Regions from separate parts of the Pseudomonas sp. St316 genome, predicted to be linked through region 1. Evidence: predicted binding sites of a transcription regulator. Region 1 holds the regulator's gene; each other region holds the start of a gene.
The links. The regulator FliA, encoded in region 1, starts transcription of late flagellar genes. The targets are predictions, from matches to a motif close to CTAAAGTTTNNNNNNNNNNNGCCGNTAA.
Positions count from the first base shown of each region.

Region 2: the regulator FliA is predicted to act here: its motif matches at 1,707-1,734, upstream of KI237_RS15760 (methyl-accepting chemotaxis protein).
Region 3: the regulator FliA is predicted to act here: its motif matches at 2,209-2,236, upstream of KI237_RS14325 (methyl-accepting chemotaxis protein).
Region 4: the regulator FliA is predicted to act here: its motif matches at 1,859-1,886, upstream of KI237_RS14035 (methyl-accepting chemotaxis protein).

Region 1 covers NZ_AP021901.1:4,934,031-4,938,332, reverse strand. The annotation lists gene flhF (flagellar biosynthesis GTPase FlhF) at 1-598, shown strand, start outside; gene fleN (flagellar synthesis regulator FleN) at 715-1,545, shown strand; gene fliA (RNA polymerase sigma factor FliA) at 1,542-2,285, shown strand; gene KI237_RS21970 (chemotaxis response regulator CheY) at 2,453-2,824, shown strand; gene KI237_RS21965 (protein phosphatase CheZ) at 2,843-3,628, shown strand; gene KI237_RS21960 (chemotaxis protein CheA) at 3,660-4,302, shown strand, end outside.
Region 2 covers NZ_AP021901.1:3,524,398-3,528,699, forward strand. The annotation lists gene KI237_RS15745 (MmcQ/YjbR family DNA-binding protein) at 1-326, shown strand, start outside; gene KI237_RS15750 (DUF1294 domain-containing protein) at 331-753, opposite strand; gene KI237_RS15755 (undecaprenyl-diphosphate phosphatase) at 750-1,580, opposite strand; gene KI237_RS15760 (methyl-accepting chemotaxis protein) at 1,855-3,489, shown strand; gene pnuC (nicotinamide riboside transporter PnuC) at 3,886-4,302, shown strand, end outside.
Region 3 covers NZ_AP021901.1:3,179,440-3,183,741, forward strand. The annotation lists gene KI237_RS14325 (methyl-accepting chemotaxis protein) at 154-2,148, opposite strand; gene KI237_RS14330 (hypothetical protein) at 2,399-2,587, shown strand; gene KI237_RS14335 (fe2+ zn2+ uptake regulation protein) at 2,597-2,977, opposite strand; gene pvdQ (bifunctional acylase PvdQ) at 3,273-4,302, shown strand, end outside.
Region 4 covers NZ_AP021901.1:3,106,969-3,111,270, reverse strand. The annotation lists gene KI237_RS14040 (TonB-dependent siderophore receptor) at 1-1,595, opposite strand, end outside; gene KI237_RS14035 (methyl-accepting chemotaxis protein) at 1,925-3,721, shown strand.

The DNA of each region.
Region 1 (4,302 bases):
CCGCTACGTACTCAAGTACGGCGCCCAGAGCATCGCCCTGGTGAGCATGGACAGTTTCCGCATCGGTGCCCAGGAGCAACTCAAGACCCTGGGACGGATCCTCAATGTGTCGGTGACCCATGTGGATCCGGGCCAGTCCCTGGCCCAGGCATTGGAACCGTTGCTGCGCAAGCGCGTCGTACTGATCGATACCGCCGGCCTGCAAGCCAGCGATCCGGCCCTGCGCATGCAGCTCGAAAGCCTGGCCGGACGCGGCATCAAGTCAAAAAATTATCTAGTGTTGGCAACCACCAGCCAGAAACAGGTTCTAACCGCCGCATACCACAGCTATAAACGCTGCGGGCTGGCCGGCTGCATCCTGACTAAGCTGGACGAAACGGCAAGCCTGGGCGAGGTGTTGAGCCTGGCGATCGGTCATGAATTACCGGTGGCCTACCTGACTGACGGGCCGCGGATCCCGGATGATTTGCATCTGCCGCGTCGTCATCAACTGGTCAGTCGTGCCGTGAGTGTGCAAATGCAGGAAGAACCCAGCGAAGAAGCCATGGCTGATATGTTCGCTGATATCTACCACAGCCCGACCAAGCAGGTCGGCTGAGGTAATCATGAATATTTTTTGTACCTACATCGATGGTCTGCCAGGCATTGTTCCGTATGCGAACGCGCAGCCAGTAATGTGGCCTCCGTCTAAGTAAGACAAGGTAAAGAACGAACATGGGCAGCATGCATCCCGTACAGGTGATCGCGGTGACCGGCGGCAAAGGTGGCGTCGGGAAGACTAACGTGTCAGTGAACTTGTCCCTGGCTCTGGCAGAGCTTGGCCGACGGGTCATGCTGCTGGACGCCGACCTGGGCCTGGCGAACGTCGACGTGCTACTGGGGCTTACACCCAAACGCACCCTGGCGGACGTGATCGAAGGCCGCTGCGAACTGCGCGACGTGCTGTTACAGGGGCCGGGCGGGATTCGTATCGTGCCGGCCGCCTCCGGCACCCAGAGCATGGTCCACCTGACGCCGGCCCAACACGCCGGCCTGATCCAGGCTTTCAGCGACATCGGCGACAACCTCGATGTGCTGGTGATCGACACCGCGGCCGGTATAGGCGACTCGGTCGTCAGTTTCGTACGCGCTGCCCAGGAAGTGCTGCTGGTGGTCTGCGACGAACCGACGTCCATCACCGACGCCTATGCCTTGATCAAGCTGCTTAACCGCGACTATGGCATGAACCGCTTCCGCGTCCTGGCCAATATGGCCCAGAGCCCCCAGGAAGGACGCAACCTGTTCGCCAAGTTGACAAAGGTCACGGATCGCTTCCTGGATGTTGCCCTGCAATACGTCGGCGCCGTGCCCTACGACGAAAGCGTACGCAAGGCTGTCCAGAAGCAACGTGCCGTTTATGAAGCCTTTCCACGTTCCAAATGCGCGCTGGCGTTCAAGGCGATCGCCCAGAAGGTCGATACCTGGCCGTTGCCGGCAAACCCGCGCGGGCATCTGGAATTTTTCGTCGAGCGTCTTGTGCAACAAACAGCAGGGCCCGTGCTATGACAGCCAGCGGTTACAACCATCTCTACAAAAAATCGGCACGGGACGCCCAATACGAATTGATCGAGCGTTACGCGCCACTGGTCAAGCGTATCGCCTATCACTTGCTGGCGCGGTTGCCGGCCAGTGTCCAGGTCGAAGACTTGATCCAGGCGGGCATGATCGGCCTGCTCGAAGTGTCGAACAAATACGACGCGAGCAAGGGCGCGAGTTTCGAGACGTATGCCGGTATTCGCATTCGCGGAGCCATGCTCGATGAAGTCCGCAAGGGCGATTGGGCGCCACGTTCGGTACACCGCAATACCCGCATGGTCAGTGATGCAATTCGGGCAATTGAAGCTAAAACCGGGCGTGACGCTAAAGATCACGAGGTTGCGGCCGAACTCCAATTGAGTCTCGACGATTATTACGGGATTTTGAACGATACCTTGGGCAGCCGCCTGTTCAGTTTCGACGACCTGTTGCAGGACGGCGAACATGAAGGGCTGCACGAGGATAACGCGAGTGCTCACATGGAGCCGTCGCGTGATCTGGAAGATGAACGTTTCCAGAGCGCGCTGGCGGATGCGATTGCCAATTTGCCGGAGCGTGAGCGGCTGGTCTTGGCGCTGTACTACGACGAAGAGCTGAACCTCAAGGAAATCGGTGAGGTCCTGGGGGTCAGCGAATCGCGGGTCAGCCAGTTACACAGCCAGTGCGCGGCCCGTTTGCGGGGGCGTTTGGGGGAGTGGCGAGCGCGTTGACAGGCAGTGTGGGGACACTGCGAACGAGGCTGGCCTGGCAGGTACTGCGCCAGTCTCCATCCGTTGTGCTCCAGACCGTTGTCGAGTGTTGTGCCGGATTGATTGAAATGGCGCGTCCAGGTGCTGGGCGCGTTTAAGACTGCTTGGAGGTCGAATTGGACAAGAACATGAAAATCCTCATCGTTGATGACTTCTCAACGATGCGGCGGATCATAAAAAACCTGTTGCGTGACCTTGGGTTCACCAACACGGCCGAAGCAGATGACGGAACCACTGCGCTTCCGATGTTGCACAGTGGCAACTTCGATTTTCTGGTCACCGACTGGAACATGCCGGGCATGACCGGTATCGACCTGTTGCGCCAGGTGCGTGCCGACGAAAAACTCAAGCACCTTCCGGTGCTGATGGTGACCGCCGAAGCCAAGCGCGAGCAGATCATCGAAGCGGCCCAGGCCGGTGTAAACGGCTATGTGGTCAAACCCTTCACGGCCCAGGCGTTGAAAGAGAAGATCGAAAAAATCTTCGAACGCATCGGTTAACGGCGCCACGGGGGAGCTATGGACAACGAATCTTCAATGGGCGATTTCGAATCGACCCTGAAAAAACATGCCCGCGAACTGGTCGACAGCCTTGAAAAAGGTCGCTTTGGCGATGCGGTTCAAATGATCCATGAGCTCAACCAGACCCGTGATCGCGGTCTGTATCAGGAAGTGGGCAAGCTCACGCGTGAATTGCACAGCGCGATTGTCAATTTCCAGATCGACCCGCATATGCCGCAGGCCGAGGAAGTCTCGCAGATCACCGATGCCACCGAGCGTCTGGGTTATGTGGTCAAGCTGACCGAGGCTGCGGCCAACCGCACCATGGACCTGGTGGAAAGCGCAACGCCGCTGGTCAATGGCCTGAGCGAAGAAGCCCAGGCCTTGAGCACCGACTGGGGTCGGTTCATGCGGCGCGAAGTCGGCGCCGAAGAGTTTCGGGAGCTGGCCCGCCGGGTCGACGGTTTCCTGACACGCAGCAGCACCGAGAACCGCGCCGTCGCCAGCAACCTCAACGACATCTTGCTTGCCCAGGACTATCAGGACCTGACCGGCCAGGTGATCAAGCGCGTGACCCAGCTGGTCACCGAAGTGGAAAGCAATTTGCTCAAACTGGTGTTGATGGCCAGCCAGGTCGACCGCTTTGCGGGCATCGAACACGACCGTGAAGCGATGCTTGCTGAAAAAGATCCACAAAAACATCTCTCTCAGGGTGAAGGTCCGCAAATTCATGCCGATAAAAGAGAAGACGTTGTGTCCGGTCAGGACGATGTGGACGATTTGCTGTCCAGCCTTGGATTCTGAGTTTTAGCCCTGTTTTAGGAGCACCCCATTAATGAGCTTCGGCGCCGATGAAGAGATCCTTCAGGATTTCCTGGTTGAGGCTGGCGAGATTCTTGAGCAACTGTCCGAGCAATTGGTCGAGCTGGAAAGCCGGCCGGATGATGCGGATCTGCTCAACGCAATCTTTCGCGGTTTCCACACTGTAAAAGGAGGCGCCGGCTTCCTCCAGCTCAACGAGCTGGTGGAGTGCTGTCACATTGCCGAAAACGTGTTCGACATCCTGCGCAAGGGTGAGCGTCGCGTTGATTCGGAGTTGATGGACGTGGTGCTTGAAGCGCTGGATGCGGTCAACAGCATGTTCAGTGAAGTGCGCGAGCGCTCGCCGATCACCGCCGCCACCCCCGAGCTGCTCGCTGCGCTGTCGCGTCTGGCCGAGCCGCAATCGGCTGATGAAGCGGCTCCGGTTGCCGAGGCTGCGGTTGAAGAGCCGGTCGCCGAGGCATCGGGCGACATCACTGATAATGAATTCGAACAACTGCTGGACTCCCTCAATACCGTCAAGGCTCAGGCCGAGGCACCGGTCGCTCCGGCTGCACCCGCTGCGCCGGCCGCCGTTGGGGCTGCCAGCGATGAAATCACCGATGCCGAGTTCGAGTCACTGCTCGACCAGCTCCATGGCAAGGGCCAGTTCGCGC
Region 2 (4,302 bases), 1.4 Mb from region 1:
CGACGTTTTGCCTGGGCCTGCCCGGCGCCAGGGAGGACTACAAATGGGGCGGTGTGCGGGTGTTTTCCATTGCCAGGAACAAAATGTTCGCCTTGCAGGGGCTAAGGGGCGACTCGTTGGCGTTCAAGGTCGACAAGGACCTGTTCCTGGGACACTGCGACCGGCCGGGCATTCAGCCCGCGCCTTACCTGGCGCGGGCCCAGTGGGTCATCATGCAGGTGCCCTACCCGCTGGGTGCCGAAGAGCTGCGTGGCCTGCTGCAACGCTCACACCAATTGGTGGTCAGCAAATTGCCCAAGCGCACACAGGTGGGCTTGTTGCTCTAGCCATTCAGAACAGATAGCTGCCCAGGAACAACTGGTCGATCCAGAACACCTGGTGCAGCAGCACGATGAACCAGAACACCACCTGGAACGACACCTTACGGGTCTTGTGGCGAAACAGCTGCTGGGCCAGCAAGGCGCCAGGCCAACCGCCGGCCAGCTCCACCGCATGCAACACGTTCTCCGGGGTGCGCCAGGCGTCGACGCGCGCCTTGCGTTTGTCGCTCCAGTACAGCAGGAACGCCACCACGCTGACGACGCCATAAGCCACCATCGGCACCCACGACACCGCCCGCAGCCCGAACAGCAGCGAACCGGACAACGGCAGGGCACAGAGCAGCGCAAACACCATCAGCTTGAACCGCAGATGCTGCACGGCGCCTTCAACGTTGCGCCCGGCGTGTTTGCGGTTGCCTGATCGGGGGTTCATGGCTTGGCAGCGGTCCAGTCCACCCAGCCGAACTGCCAGGTTGCCAGGATCAACAGGCCGAAGGCGATTCGATACCAGGCGAACACGGCGTAGCTGTGGCTGGCGATGAATCGCAGCAGGCCCTTGACCGCAATCATGGCGAAAATGAACGCCGTGACGAAGCCAATGGCGAACACCGGGAAATCCGCCGGGACGAACAACTCACGGTATTTGTAGCCCGAGTAGACTGCCGCGCCGACCATGGTCGGCATCGCCAGGAAGAACGAAAACTCGGTAGCGGTTTTACGCGACAGCCCGAACAGCAGGCCACCGATAATGGTCGCGCCGGAACGGGAGGTGCCTGGGATCATCGCAATGCATTGGGCCAGGCCGACCTTCAGCGCGTCCTTCCAGGAGATCTCGTCCACCGTTTCGGCGTGCACCTGGTGCTGGCGCTTCTCGGCCCAGAGCATCACCAGACCGCCCACCACCAACGCCGTGGCCACCGTGATCGGGTTGAACAGGTTGTGGTGGATCCAGTCGGCAAGCAGCACACCCAAGACCACGGCGGGCAGGAAGGCGATCAGCAGGTTGGCGGTAAACCGGCGGGCGCTGGGTTGCGTCGGCAGGCCCAGCACCACGTCGAAGATCTTGCGCCGGAACTCCCAGACCACCGCCAGGATAGCGCCGAGCTGGATGATTATGTTGAACGCCATCGCACGTTCGCCACCGAACTCAAGCAAGTCGGCGACAATGATCTGGTGCCCCGTGCTGGAAATCGGCAGAAACTCCGTCAAGCCTTCTACTACGCCAAGAATCAGTGCCGAAAAGGCGGTCCACAAATCCATTCATCCCCCAAAAAAGACGCTGTTCATGCAGGTCTTATCAATATTCAAGTGTCATGCAGGTAGCCCCGTAGCGGGTGCACGATAACCGCGACCTTTCAAAAAAAACCAATGAAAGATCAGAACAGGCTCAGGTTTTGCGCTGCGGGGCCGAAATCCTATCAGACAAGCCCTGATAACGCTGCCGCGTTGTGACTCAGGTCAATGACCGATAACGGCCGGACGCTACAGTGCCGGCCGTCGATATGACAAGAATAAAAAACCGGAGTGACAGCGTATGAATAGCTTGCGCAGTGTGTCGATCAGCCGACGCTTGTGGCTCATCCTGGTCGTGGCCATCGTGATGTTGTTCACGCTCGGCGCCTTGATGCTTAAACAGATCCACAGCGACCTCTACCAAGCCAAGGTGCAGAAAACCCAGCATGTGGTACAGACCGCCAGCGGCGTGCTGACTTACTACCAAGGCCTGGAAGCCGCCGGCACCCTGACCCGTGACGCCGCGCAAAAGCAGGCCCTCAGCGCCGTGCGTGGCCTGCGCTACAACCAGAGTGACTATTTCTGGATCAACGACCTGACGCCGGTCATGATCATGCACCCGACCAACCCGAAGCTTGAAGGCCAGAATCTCTCGGCCATCCGTGACCCGAACGGCTATGCGCTGTTCAACGAGATGGTTGCCATCGCCAAGTCCAAGGGCGCTGGCATGATCAATTACCTCTGGCCGAAGCCTGGCGCCGAGGCCCCCGTGGGCAAGACCTCCTACGTCCAACTGTTCGAGCCCTGGGGCTGGATCATCGGTTCGGGTGTGTACATCGATGACGTCCAGGCCGAGTTTCAGTCCCAGGTGATCAAGGCCTCCGTGGTCGGTTTGGTCATCACCCTGCTCATGGGCCTGCTGTTGACCCTGATCGTGCGCAGCATCGTCGGCCCGCTGCAGGAAACGGTCAACGCCATGGCCAACATCGCCAGCGGCGAGAGTGACCTGACTCGCACCCTCGATACCCACGGTCAGGACGAAGTGACCCAACTGGCGCGGCATTTCAACGCCTTTACTGCCAAGTTGCGGCAAGTGGTGACCCAACTGCAAGCTTCGGCCAGTGCGCTGGGGCAATCCTCCAGCGAATTGGGCAACGATGCAGCCCAGGCCCAGGAGCGCAGCCAGCAGCAGTCGCAACAAATGGAGCTGGTGGCGACCGCGATCAATGAGGTGACCTATGGCGTGCAGGACGTGGCCAAGAACGCCGAGCACGCGGCCAGTGAGATGCGCGACGCCGAAACCCAGGCCCAGCAAGGCCAGGTCAACATCGATGGCAGCTTGCAGCAGATCGACCGCCTGTCCCAGACCATCGACCAGGCGGTGGAAGTGATCCGTACCCTGGCGAGCGAAAGCACCCAGATTGGCAGCGTGCTGGAGGTGATTCGCTCCATTGCCGAGCAGACCAACCTGTTGGCCCTCAACGCCGCGATCGAAGCCGCCCGTGCCGGCGAACAAGGCCGGGGCTTTGCGGTGGTCGCCGATGAAGTGCGGCTGCTGGCCCAGCGTACGCAGAAGTCCACTGCAGAGATCCAGGCGATGATCGAGCGCCTGCAAACTCATTCCGAAGCGGCCGTGAAAGTCATCAGCGACAGCAGCCGTGCTTCACAGCTGACCATTGAACAGGCCGGCCTGGCCGGTGCCAGCCTCAACGCCATCGGCCAGGCCCTGCGCAATCTCAACAGCCTGAACGCCTCCATCGCCAGCGCCACGTTGCAACAGGCCCATGTGGTCGAAGACATCAACCAGAACGTGACCCAGGCCGCCGGACTGTCCCACAGCACCGCCATGGCAGCCGAACAATCCAGTCAGGCCAGCACCCGCCTCAAGGCGTTGAGTGAACAGTTGAACGGGTTGCTCACACAGTTCCGAGTCTAAAAATCGGTACCCCCCCTGTGGGAGCGAGCTCGCTCGCGATAGCGGTAGCACATTCAGCACTGATGCAAGCTGACCCTCCGCCATCGCGAGCAAGCTCGCTCCCACATTGGTTTTGTGCAGGTCTCTGGGTTGGTGTCTACCGTAATTCCCCTGTGGGAGCTCGCTCCCACATTGGTTTTGTGTAGGTCTCTGGGTTGGTGTCTACCGCAATTCCCCTGTGGGAGCTCGCTCCCACCATTGGTTTAGTGTTGGTCTCGGGTTTGGTGGTTACTGAAATTCCCCTGTGGGAGCGAGCCCGCTCGCGATGGCGGTAGCGCATCCAGCATTGATATTGGAGCTACCCACGCCATAACGTTTACAATCGCCGCCCTCCTCCATTTCCCCCAAGGAACCGCCATGTCCGGGCTTGAACTGTTTGCCGCAGCCCTCGGCGTGATCGCTGTCTGGTTGACCGTCAAGCAGAACCCCTGGTGCTGGCCGATCGGCCTGGTCATGGTGTTGCTGTACAGCTGGATTTTTTTCGAGGTGAAGTTGTACTCGGACATGCTGCTGCAGGTTGTCTACGCGGTGCTGCAACTCTACGGTTGGTGGCAATGGACCCGTGCCGGGCACAATCATGACGGACGCCAGGTCAGCCACCTCGCAGGGTCATCAGTGCTGTTCGGCCTGGCTATCGGTGCGACAGGCAGTCTGCTGTTGGGCGCCGCCATGGCCCACTGGACCGATGCCGCCCAGCCCTGGCTCGATGCCGCGCTCACCGGTTTCAGCCTCGTGGCCCAGTGGTGGATGGCACAAAAACGCGTGCAATGCTGG
Region 3 (4,302 bases), 1.8 Mb from region 1:
TTTTGGCGCTTTTCCAAAAGTGACCCGCCGTAAGGGCGGAACCCTAAGTAGCCGTTACCGCAGCAACGGATATGCACCCGATCAACAAAACCCTGATCGACTGTCAGGCCGCTATCGCGAGCAAGCTCGCTCCCACAGGAAAATAGAGGCGCTTCAGCGAACCTTGAACCGCCCCATGATCGCATTCACCCGGCTGTTGGCATCCAGCAGTTGCCGGGTGTTGTTTTCGCTGGCCAGGCCGCTTTCCACCAGTTCCTCCACCATGTGGCGGATTTGCACCATGCTGCGATTGATCTCCTCGGTCACCGCGCTCTGTTGCTCGGCGGCGGTGGCGATCTGGGTGCTCAGGCTGTTGATCTGGCTGACGGAGCCGGCCATTTCGTCCAGGCCCGAGTTGACCCGGGAGGTTGCATCGGCGGCCGACTGGCAGCTGGCCTGGGTGTTTTCCATGGCCGAGACCGACGAACTCACGCCTTGGGTCAGGCGAGTCAGCATTTCGTTGATTTCCGACGTGCTGGCCTGAGTGCGGGCGGCGAGGGCGCGTACTTCGTCGGCCACCACGGCAAAACCGCGGCCTTGCTCACCGGCCCGGGCGGCCTCGATGGCGGCGTTGAGGGCCAGCAGGTTGGTCTGCCCGGCAATGGCACCGATGACGCCGAGAATCTCGGTGATGCGCTGGGCGTCCTGCTGCATGCTCTCGACCTTGCGGGTCGCGCTGGACACTTCGTCGATCAGCGCGACGACGCTGTTGGACGCCTCGCCGACCACCACGCGGGAGCGGTCGGCATGCTCGTTGGCGCGCTGGGTGAACGCGGCGGTCTCGGCGGCATTTTGCGCGACGCTTTCGGCCGTGGAGCTCATTTCGGTAATGGCGGTCACAGTCTGGTCGGTTTCCGAGGCGTGGCGCATCAGGATCTCGCTGGTGTGGGCCGAGGTCCGCTGCAGGTTTTCCAGGCTCGAGGCCATGGCGCCGGTGGCCTGGGTGACTTCGCCAATCATGTTCTGCAGGTAGGCGATGAAACCGTTGACCGAATGACCGATGGCGCCCAGTTCGTCTTCGGCGCGAATGATAATGCGCCGGGTCAGGTCGGCATCGCCAGTGGACAAGGCGTCGATGTTGCCCTTGAGAATCTTCATGCGGTTAGTCAATTGACGGATCGCGTACAGCTGCAGCAGCACCAGCAGGATCACCATCGGGATTTGTAACAGGCTCAGCGTGTTCAACACGTCGTCGCGCTGGGCGGTGATCAGCCGGGTTGGCAACGCGGTCGCCAGGAACCACGGCGAACCTTCGATAGGGCGCATGAAGAAAGTGCTGGCCACGCCATTGTTGTCGAATTCGACCCGTTGCAGCGACTGGTCACGGTGGGCCAGGCCGGCCTGGACCTGGGCGGCGAATGGCGAGCTGGCGGCCAGTTCGCTGATGTTTTTCAGGACGATGGGGCCGTTGATGCGCGAGCTGTTGCTGATGATTTTGCCGTCGCCTTCGACGATCAGCATCTCGGCGCTCAGATCGGCTTCCTTGCGCGCCACCAGGTCATTGAAGAAACCCAGGGTCACGTCGATGGTGGAAACGCCGTAAGGCACGCCGTTCTTCTGGATGGCCATGGCGCAGTTGGTGCGTGGTTCGGCGCTGGCATCGTCCTTATAGGCGGCGGCCCAGGCGCACTTGCCAGGAGGAGTGGCCATGCCGCCCTTGTGCCAGGGTTGTTCGTAGTAGTTCGGTGCGGCGTCACTGTTCCAGAAGGTATTGACCACCAGCTTGCCGGAGGCATCGCGGTGCCAGAACGTACTGAACTTGCTGCGCCCCTCGGCGCGCTGGTTCGGCAGTGGCCAGATCCCGCCGCCGAACACTTTCAGTTCGCCGTACTGGTCCACCAGCCCGGGCAGGACCTTGTCGATGGCATCGCTGTCGAGCAACGGGATGGTCTGGGTGATGCTGCGTTGCTGGGCCTGCACCTTGTTCAGCTCGCCCTGGATCTGCCCGGCGACCTCGCCAATGCGGTTGAGGACCACCTGCTCTTCGGTATGGCGCAGCTTGGGCGCGACGAGGTAGCTGATGCCCACGACCGTCAGGATGGACAACACCAGGATGAATAGAACCAGGAACAGTGTGTAGCGGGCCTGAATCGTTCGGAATGCGGGCATGGGGGTGGGTCCTTGCACAGAGGCGTCTTTCAAGGGCAATTGGTATGAACGTACCAATTTGTATCGGCTCGTCCGTGCCAAGCTTGAATGCCATGCATCTTCAGGGCTGACGGTTCGTGCTGGTAGTGACCATAGGCTAACAGGCGAGTGGGCTGTACCATGGGGCGCCCGTGCGCTGCCCATCGCCGCTCGATCCGGCGTCATCCCGACAGGCCCGGGCTACAGAACGGAAACATTCAGGAAATTGGCAATGACTCATTCACAACGTTTGAAATACTCGATTCTGATCGTCCTCGTCGTCCTGGCAATCATGCTTGGACTGTCGTGGATGCAGGGCAAGGGCATGATCAGCGAGCAGCTGTTTCAATACATCGCCATCGCCGTGGCGGTCATCGTGGTGGTGATCAACGGTGTGATGCGGCGCAAGGTCAAGTCCTGAGCGCCGGCTTCAATCTTCGGCCAGGAGCACGGCTATCGCACTGGGGTGCAGGCAGTAGCTTTTATCCGGGTTGAGGGTGACGACGCCCTCGCTGCACAGGCGCTTCAACACCTCGCGCACGCTGAGAAAGGACAATGGAATGTCCAGCCCCAACAACTGGCTGTGTACCCCGCGAACGCCCAGGCTGCGGTTTTCGTTGGCGGCCTTGAGCAGCGCGTCGATGACCTTGAGGCGAATCAGGCTGGTCCTGAGCCCGAAGCTCTTGAGCAAGCGCCTGATGTGGTCGTTGCCGCCTCGCTCTGCCGATTTGTCGAATACACGGTGGGGGGCGTTCAGCGAGACGCCGGTCGCCCTTGGCTTGCCCTCCATGGGCAGTTGCGCGTTACGCATGCAAAAACTCCTTACCAGCCTGATCAGAAAAGGTCACGGATACTCTCCTGTAATAGGACGAACGAGGACGCACAATCATGAGGGCCATGATGTGAAAAAAATGCCTTTGCTGCGTCAAACACCCGCGTTCAACAGGCTGCCAGCCATTAATTTTTTTTCATCCGGTTCGTTTTCAAGGTAGGCACATTCCGGTTCTGCACGCGGTATGTGATTTCCCAGGCGGGCCGAGTGTTTGTCTACTGTCGCACCGGTAGCCGTCCTGGTTTCTGAAGCTTTATCAGGAGTGAACGTGAGAATGTCCGGGCAGTTATCGAGGATTGGCCTCGCAGGCGCTTTTCTGGGGATCGCCCTCGGGCTCAGTCCCGTGGTCAATGCGCAAGACGATGGGCAGCAGGCCAGTGCCGAGATTCGTCGCACCCGTTTTGGCGTACCGCATATCCGGGCGCAGGATGAGCGCGGGCTGGGTTATGGCATCGGCTACGCCTACGCCCAGGACAACTTGTGCCTGCTGGCTAACGAAATCGTAACGGTCAACGCCCAGCGCTCGCGCTATTTCGGGCCGCAGCAGGTCACGGTCGAACAGCGGGAGAACCGCGTCAGCGATCTGTTTTTCAGCTGGCTCAACACACCGCAGGCGGTTGCCGGTTTCTGGCAGGCCCAAACGCCGCAAGTGCAGCAACTGGTCGAAGGCTACGTGGCGGGCTACAACCGTGCGCTGGCCGAGCGCAAGGCCAAAGGCCTACCCGAACAATGTGCCAGCGAGTGGGTGCGGCCGATCACGGCGCTGGACCTGGTCAAGTTGACCCGCCGACTGCTGGTGGAAGGGGGCATCGGCCAGTTCGCCGAAGCCCTGGCCGGCGCGCAACCGCCCCAGGCGAGCGCACTCACGGGCACCCCGGTCACCGGCTTCGCGGCCGCCGCAACCCGGCAGCAGCGTTTTGCCCTGGAGCGCGGCAGCAATGCGCTGGCCATCGGCAGCGAGCGCTCGTTCAATGGCCGTGGGATGTTGCTGGCGAACCCACATTTTCCGTGGCTGGGCGGCATGCGTTTCTACCAGATGCACCTGACCATTCCCGGCAAGCTGGACGTCATGGGCGCGGCGCTGCCAGGCCTGCCGGTGATCAACATCGGTTTCAGCCAACACCTGGCCTGGACCCACACCGTCGACAGCTCGAAACATTTCACCCTGTACCGCCTGCAACTCGACCCGAAGGACCCGACCCGCTATTTGCTCGACGGCAAGTCTGTGCCGATGAGCCAGCAGACGGTCGCGGTGGACGTCAAGCAACCTGACGGCCAAGTGCAGACGGTTTCCCGAGTGGTCT
Region 4 (4,302 bases), 1.8 Mb from region 1:
GTGGTAGAAGTCACGACATTTTTCTTCACGATGTCGAACAGCGCAAGGTTGATATTCAAGCCCGGCAGCGGATCGTACTTGGCGCCGATTTCATAGCTGCGACCCTCTTCTGGATCGAAGGTATTGCCGGCATCATCCACCGTGTCATTTGGCTTGAACGACCGACTGTAGTTACCGTACAGCGACAAAGTCTCAGTGGCTTTGTAGACCACCCCCAGGAATGGCACGAAGGCGTCACCATTATCATCACGATTGACGTCGTAGTCCTTGCCTACACCTTGATCGCTGTACTGGTCGTAATGTTGATAACGACCTCCGAGCACCAGGATCCAACGGTCATCCAAATGCCAGTTATCCTTCAAATAGATCGAACTGGAATTCAACTGGTTGCGCAGATCACTGTCGGTAGAGCTGACCAGGCTTGGCTCTGGCAGGTTGCCATAGACCGGCGAAGTGACATCGAAACCAGGCTGAACTTTTCCACGATAAGTCTTACCCCGGAACTGATCGGACACCTGATTATCAACGCCAACCAGCAGGTCATGACGCTGGCCGAACAGTTCCTGCTTACCCATGAAATCCCAGCTGGCATAACGGGTTTCATCATCGTAATGAGCGCCATTGGCCCTTCGTCTCAACATATTTCCAGTCAGGGTAACAGGCTGCGCAATCGCAAGACTGTATCGATCATTGTTCCAACCGTAGGTCACGCGGGTCTTCCACGCCTCACTCAGCTCATACTCGAACCGCGCCGTCGCCGTTTCGCGAATGCCGACGCTCTTGGCCCACGGCTCATCCAGGCGCTTGTTGTAGTCAATGTCTGCTGGATGACCATCAGTGAATATCGTCCCACGATCAAACGGATTGGAATACTCGTTGTACTCATAACTCAGGTTCAACGAGGCCCGCTCCCCCGTCCAAGCCAGGGACGGCGCCACCAGCGTGCTCTCGTTGACGCCGTAGTTGCGCCAGTAGTCTTCATGCCCACGCTCGGCAATCAAGCGATAGGCCAGGCCCGTGTCACCCAATGGCCCGGTGGTGTCCAGGGCCATGGTGCCGCCGCCTTCGCTGTAGGCCGAGCCGCTCAGCGTGGTGCTTTGGGTATATTCCGGTTTCTTGCTGATGATGTTGACCAGGCCGCCGGGCTCCAGCGCGCCGTAGAGCATCGAGGCCGGGCCCTTGAGCACTTCGACCCGTTCGGTGGTGGCGCTGAAGTTGTGCCCCAGGTTCGAACGCACGCCGTCGCGCAGGATCGAGCCGTCGTCGTTGGTGCCGAACCCGCGCTTGACCAGCGAGTCCCGCGAGCCGCCCAGGGTGTTGCCCTGGCTGACGCCGCTGACGAATTTCATCGCGTCGTTCAGCGAGCGCACCTGGTAGTCCGCCAAGGTCTGCTGGGTGACCACGTTGATCGACTGCGCTTCTTCCTTGATCGGTACATCGCTCTTGCTCGCCGTGCTGGCTTGCGACGTCGTATAGCCCTCATCCTGGGTGACGCGACTGCCCTGGATGTCCGTGGCGGGCAGTTCGAGCGTGTCCTGCGCCCACAGTGGGCTTGCAATGAGGCAGCAAGACAACGTTGGCAATACACACTTGATGAAGACATTGCGATTGGCGAGGGGGGTGGAACGATTCAAGACGCGCACTCATAGAAGGGACGTTAATGAGAGCAAATATACTTTGAGAATCATTCCCAGTAAATCTTTTGTATCAAATGATGATCCCCCCGAACCCCTGTGGGAGCGAGCTTGCTCGCGATAGCGGTGGGTCTGTTGCATTGATGTTGGACGTATCGCCGCTATCGCGAGCAAGCTCGCTCCCACAGGTTTCGCGAACAGTGATATCAAATCGCCCTACCGCCCTAAAGCTTTTACGTTCGCGGTCGAATGTATTCCATTAAGCGATTTTTTTGCCCAGGAGCAGCGGCATGCAGACGTTGAAGGCCTTGTACGAGTCTATCGAAATGCAATTTTTCGATACCCTCACCAAAAAACTGTCGAGCCTTTTCCTGCTGGTGCTGGTCAGCGGCTTGCTGTACTGGGTGGCCCTCAGCGCCCGCGCCGAGATCGTGCTGCAATTGCGCAACGCACAGTTGGACAGTGCCTTGCTGGGACAGATCGAAGGCCGGCTCGATAGCCTCACCCATGCCCTGCTCTTCGGCGCGTTCCTGACACTGGCCATGATCAGCTTCATGGTCTGGTATTTCCGCCACCTCATCGTGCGTCCCGTCACCGCCATGACCAAGGCCCTGGAAGAGATCGCCAACGGCGAAGGCGACTTGTCCAAGGACCTGCCGCTGGTAACTCACGACGAGATCCGCGTGCTGGCCGGCACCTGCAACCGTTTCCTGGCCAAGCAGCGGGAGATCATCAGCAACGTCCAGGCGCTGACCGTGCACATCGCCGTCGAATCGGCGCGCTCGTTGAAGAACATCAGCGACTCCAGCGACAGTGCCACCCACCAGGCTCGCTTCGCCAAGGAAGTGATGGACCAGAGCAACACCGCCGTGGGCCGCATCGAAGAGGTCTCGCGCCAGACCCAGGGCATCTCCAGCACCACCGCCCAGAACCTGAGCATGGCCCGCGACTCCTACGCCGAGCTATTGGAAGTGACCGGCAATATCAGCGAAATCTCCAGCAGCCTCGGTGAATTCGCCACGCTGGTGAGCGCCTTGAACCAGCGGTCCTCAAGCATCAAGTCGATTGTCGGGTTGATCCAGCAGATCTCTGCCCAGACCAACCTGCTGGCTCTCAATGCCGCCATCGAAGCCGCCCGGGCCGGCGAAAGCGGCCGTGGCTTCGCGGTGGTGGCCGATGAAGTGCGGACCTTGGCACAAAACGTCAGCCGGGCCACCGATGATATCTCGCGCAACATCGACGCCATGCTCGACGAAGTCAGCTCCACCCACGAGCAAACCACCCAGATCAGCCACAGCGCCCGGGAAACCCAGAAAGTGGTGGAGCGCGCCTCCGGCCATTTTGAAAGCATGATCGGCGACTTCGAATCCACCAACGGCAAGCTGGCGGACATCGCCACCCATATCCAGCAGTTCGCCGACAGCAACACCGGGATCAACGACCGGGTCACCCAGATCCACGCCGACAGCCAGTTGATCGACCAGCGCATGCAGCATTCGGCGACGGCCACCCGCGACCTGTCCGGCGTGGCCGAAAAGGTCCAGGCGCTGCTGGGTCGCTTCGTGCTCGGCCACGGCAAGCTGGACGCCGCCATCACCCGCGCCAGCGAGTGCCGCGACACCCTCCAGGTCCGCCTGGAAGCGCTGCAACGCGAAGGCCTGAACCTGTTCGATCAGAATTACCAATTGATTCCCGGCACCGATCCCAAGCAGTACATGGCCAGCTATACCGAACGCTTTGCCCAGATATGCCAGGAAGAATGCGACAAACTCACCCGCAGCACGCCGGGTGGCAAGGTTTCGTTCATTGTCGACAGCAAGGGCTATTGCCCGGTGAACAACAGCTGGGTCTCAAAGCCGCCGACCGGCGACCGGGCGGTGGATTTACCGGTGTGCCGCAACAAGCGGATCTTCAACGACCCGATCGGCCTGCGCGCGGCGGGTAACGTCCAACGCTTCCTGCTCCAGACGTACCTGCGCGATACCGGGGAAATCATGACCGAGATCGACGTACCGTTCTTCTTCGACGGCCGCCATTGGGGCAACTTGCGGGTGGGCTTCGATGCGGCGGTGTTGTTGGCGGATTGATGTTGGTGGGTGGGTGTGGCGAGCCAGTCGACGTCATCGTAGCCGATATACCGCCATCGCGAGCAAGCTCGCTCCCACAGGGGATCTCTGGTGTACGCAAATCCTGAGAGCCCCCAAAAACAACTGTGGGAGCGAGCTTGCTCGCGATAGCGTTGGATCAGCCAACACCATCGTTAACTGACATACCGCCATCGCGAGCAGGCTCGCTCCCACAGGGAATCTGTGGTGTCTGCAAATCCTGAGAGCCCCCAAAAACAACTGTGGGAGCGAGCTTGCTCGCGATAGCGCCGGGTCAGCCAACACCATCGTTAACTGACATACCGCCATCGCGAGCAGGCTCGCTCCCACAGGGGATCTGTGGTGTCTGCAAATCCTGAGATTACCCAAAAACAACTGTGGGAGCGAGCTTGCTCGCGATAGCGTTGGATCAGCCAACATCATCACTAACTGACACTCCGCTATCGCGAGCAAGCTCGCTCCCACAGGGGATCTGTGGTGTCTGCAAATCCTGAGATTACCCAAAAACAACTGTGGGAGCGAGCCTGCTCGCGATAGCGGTGGGTCAGTCAACATCAATGCAG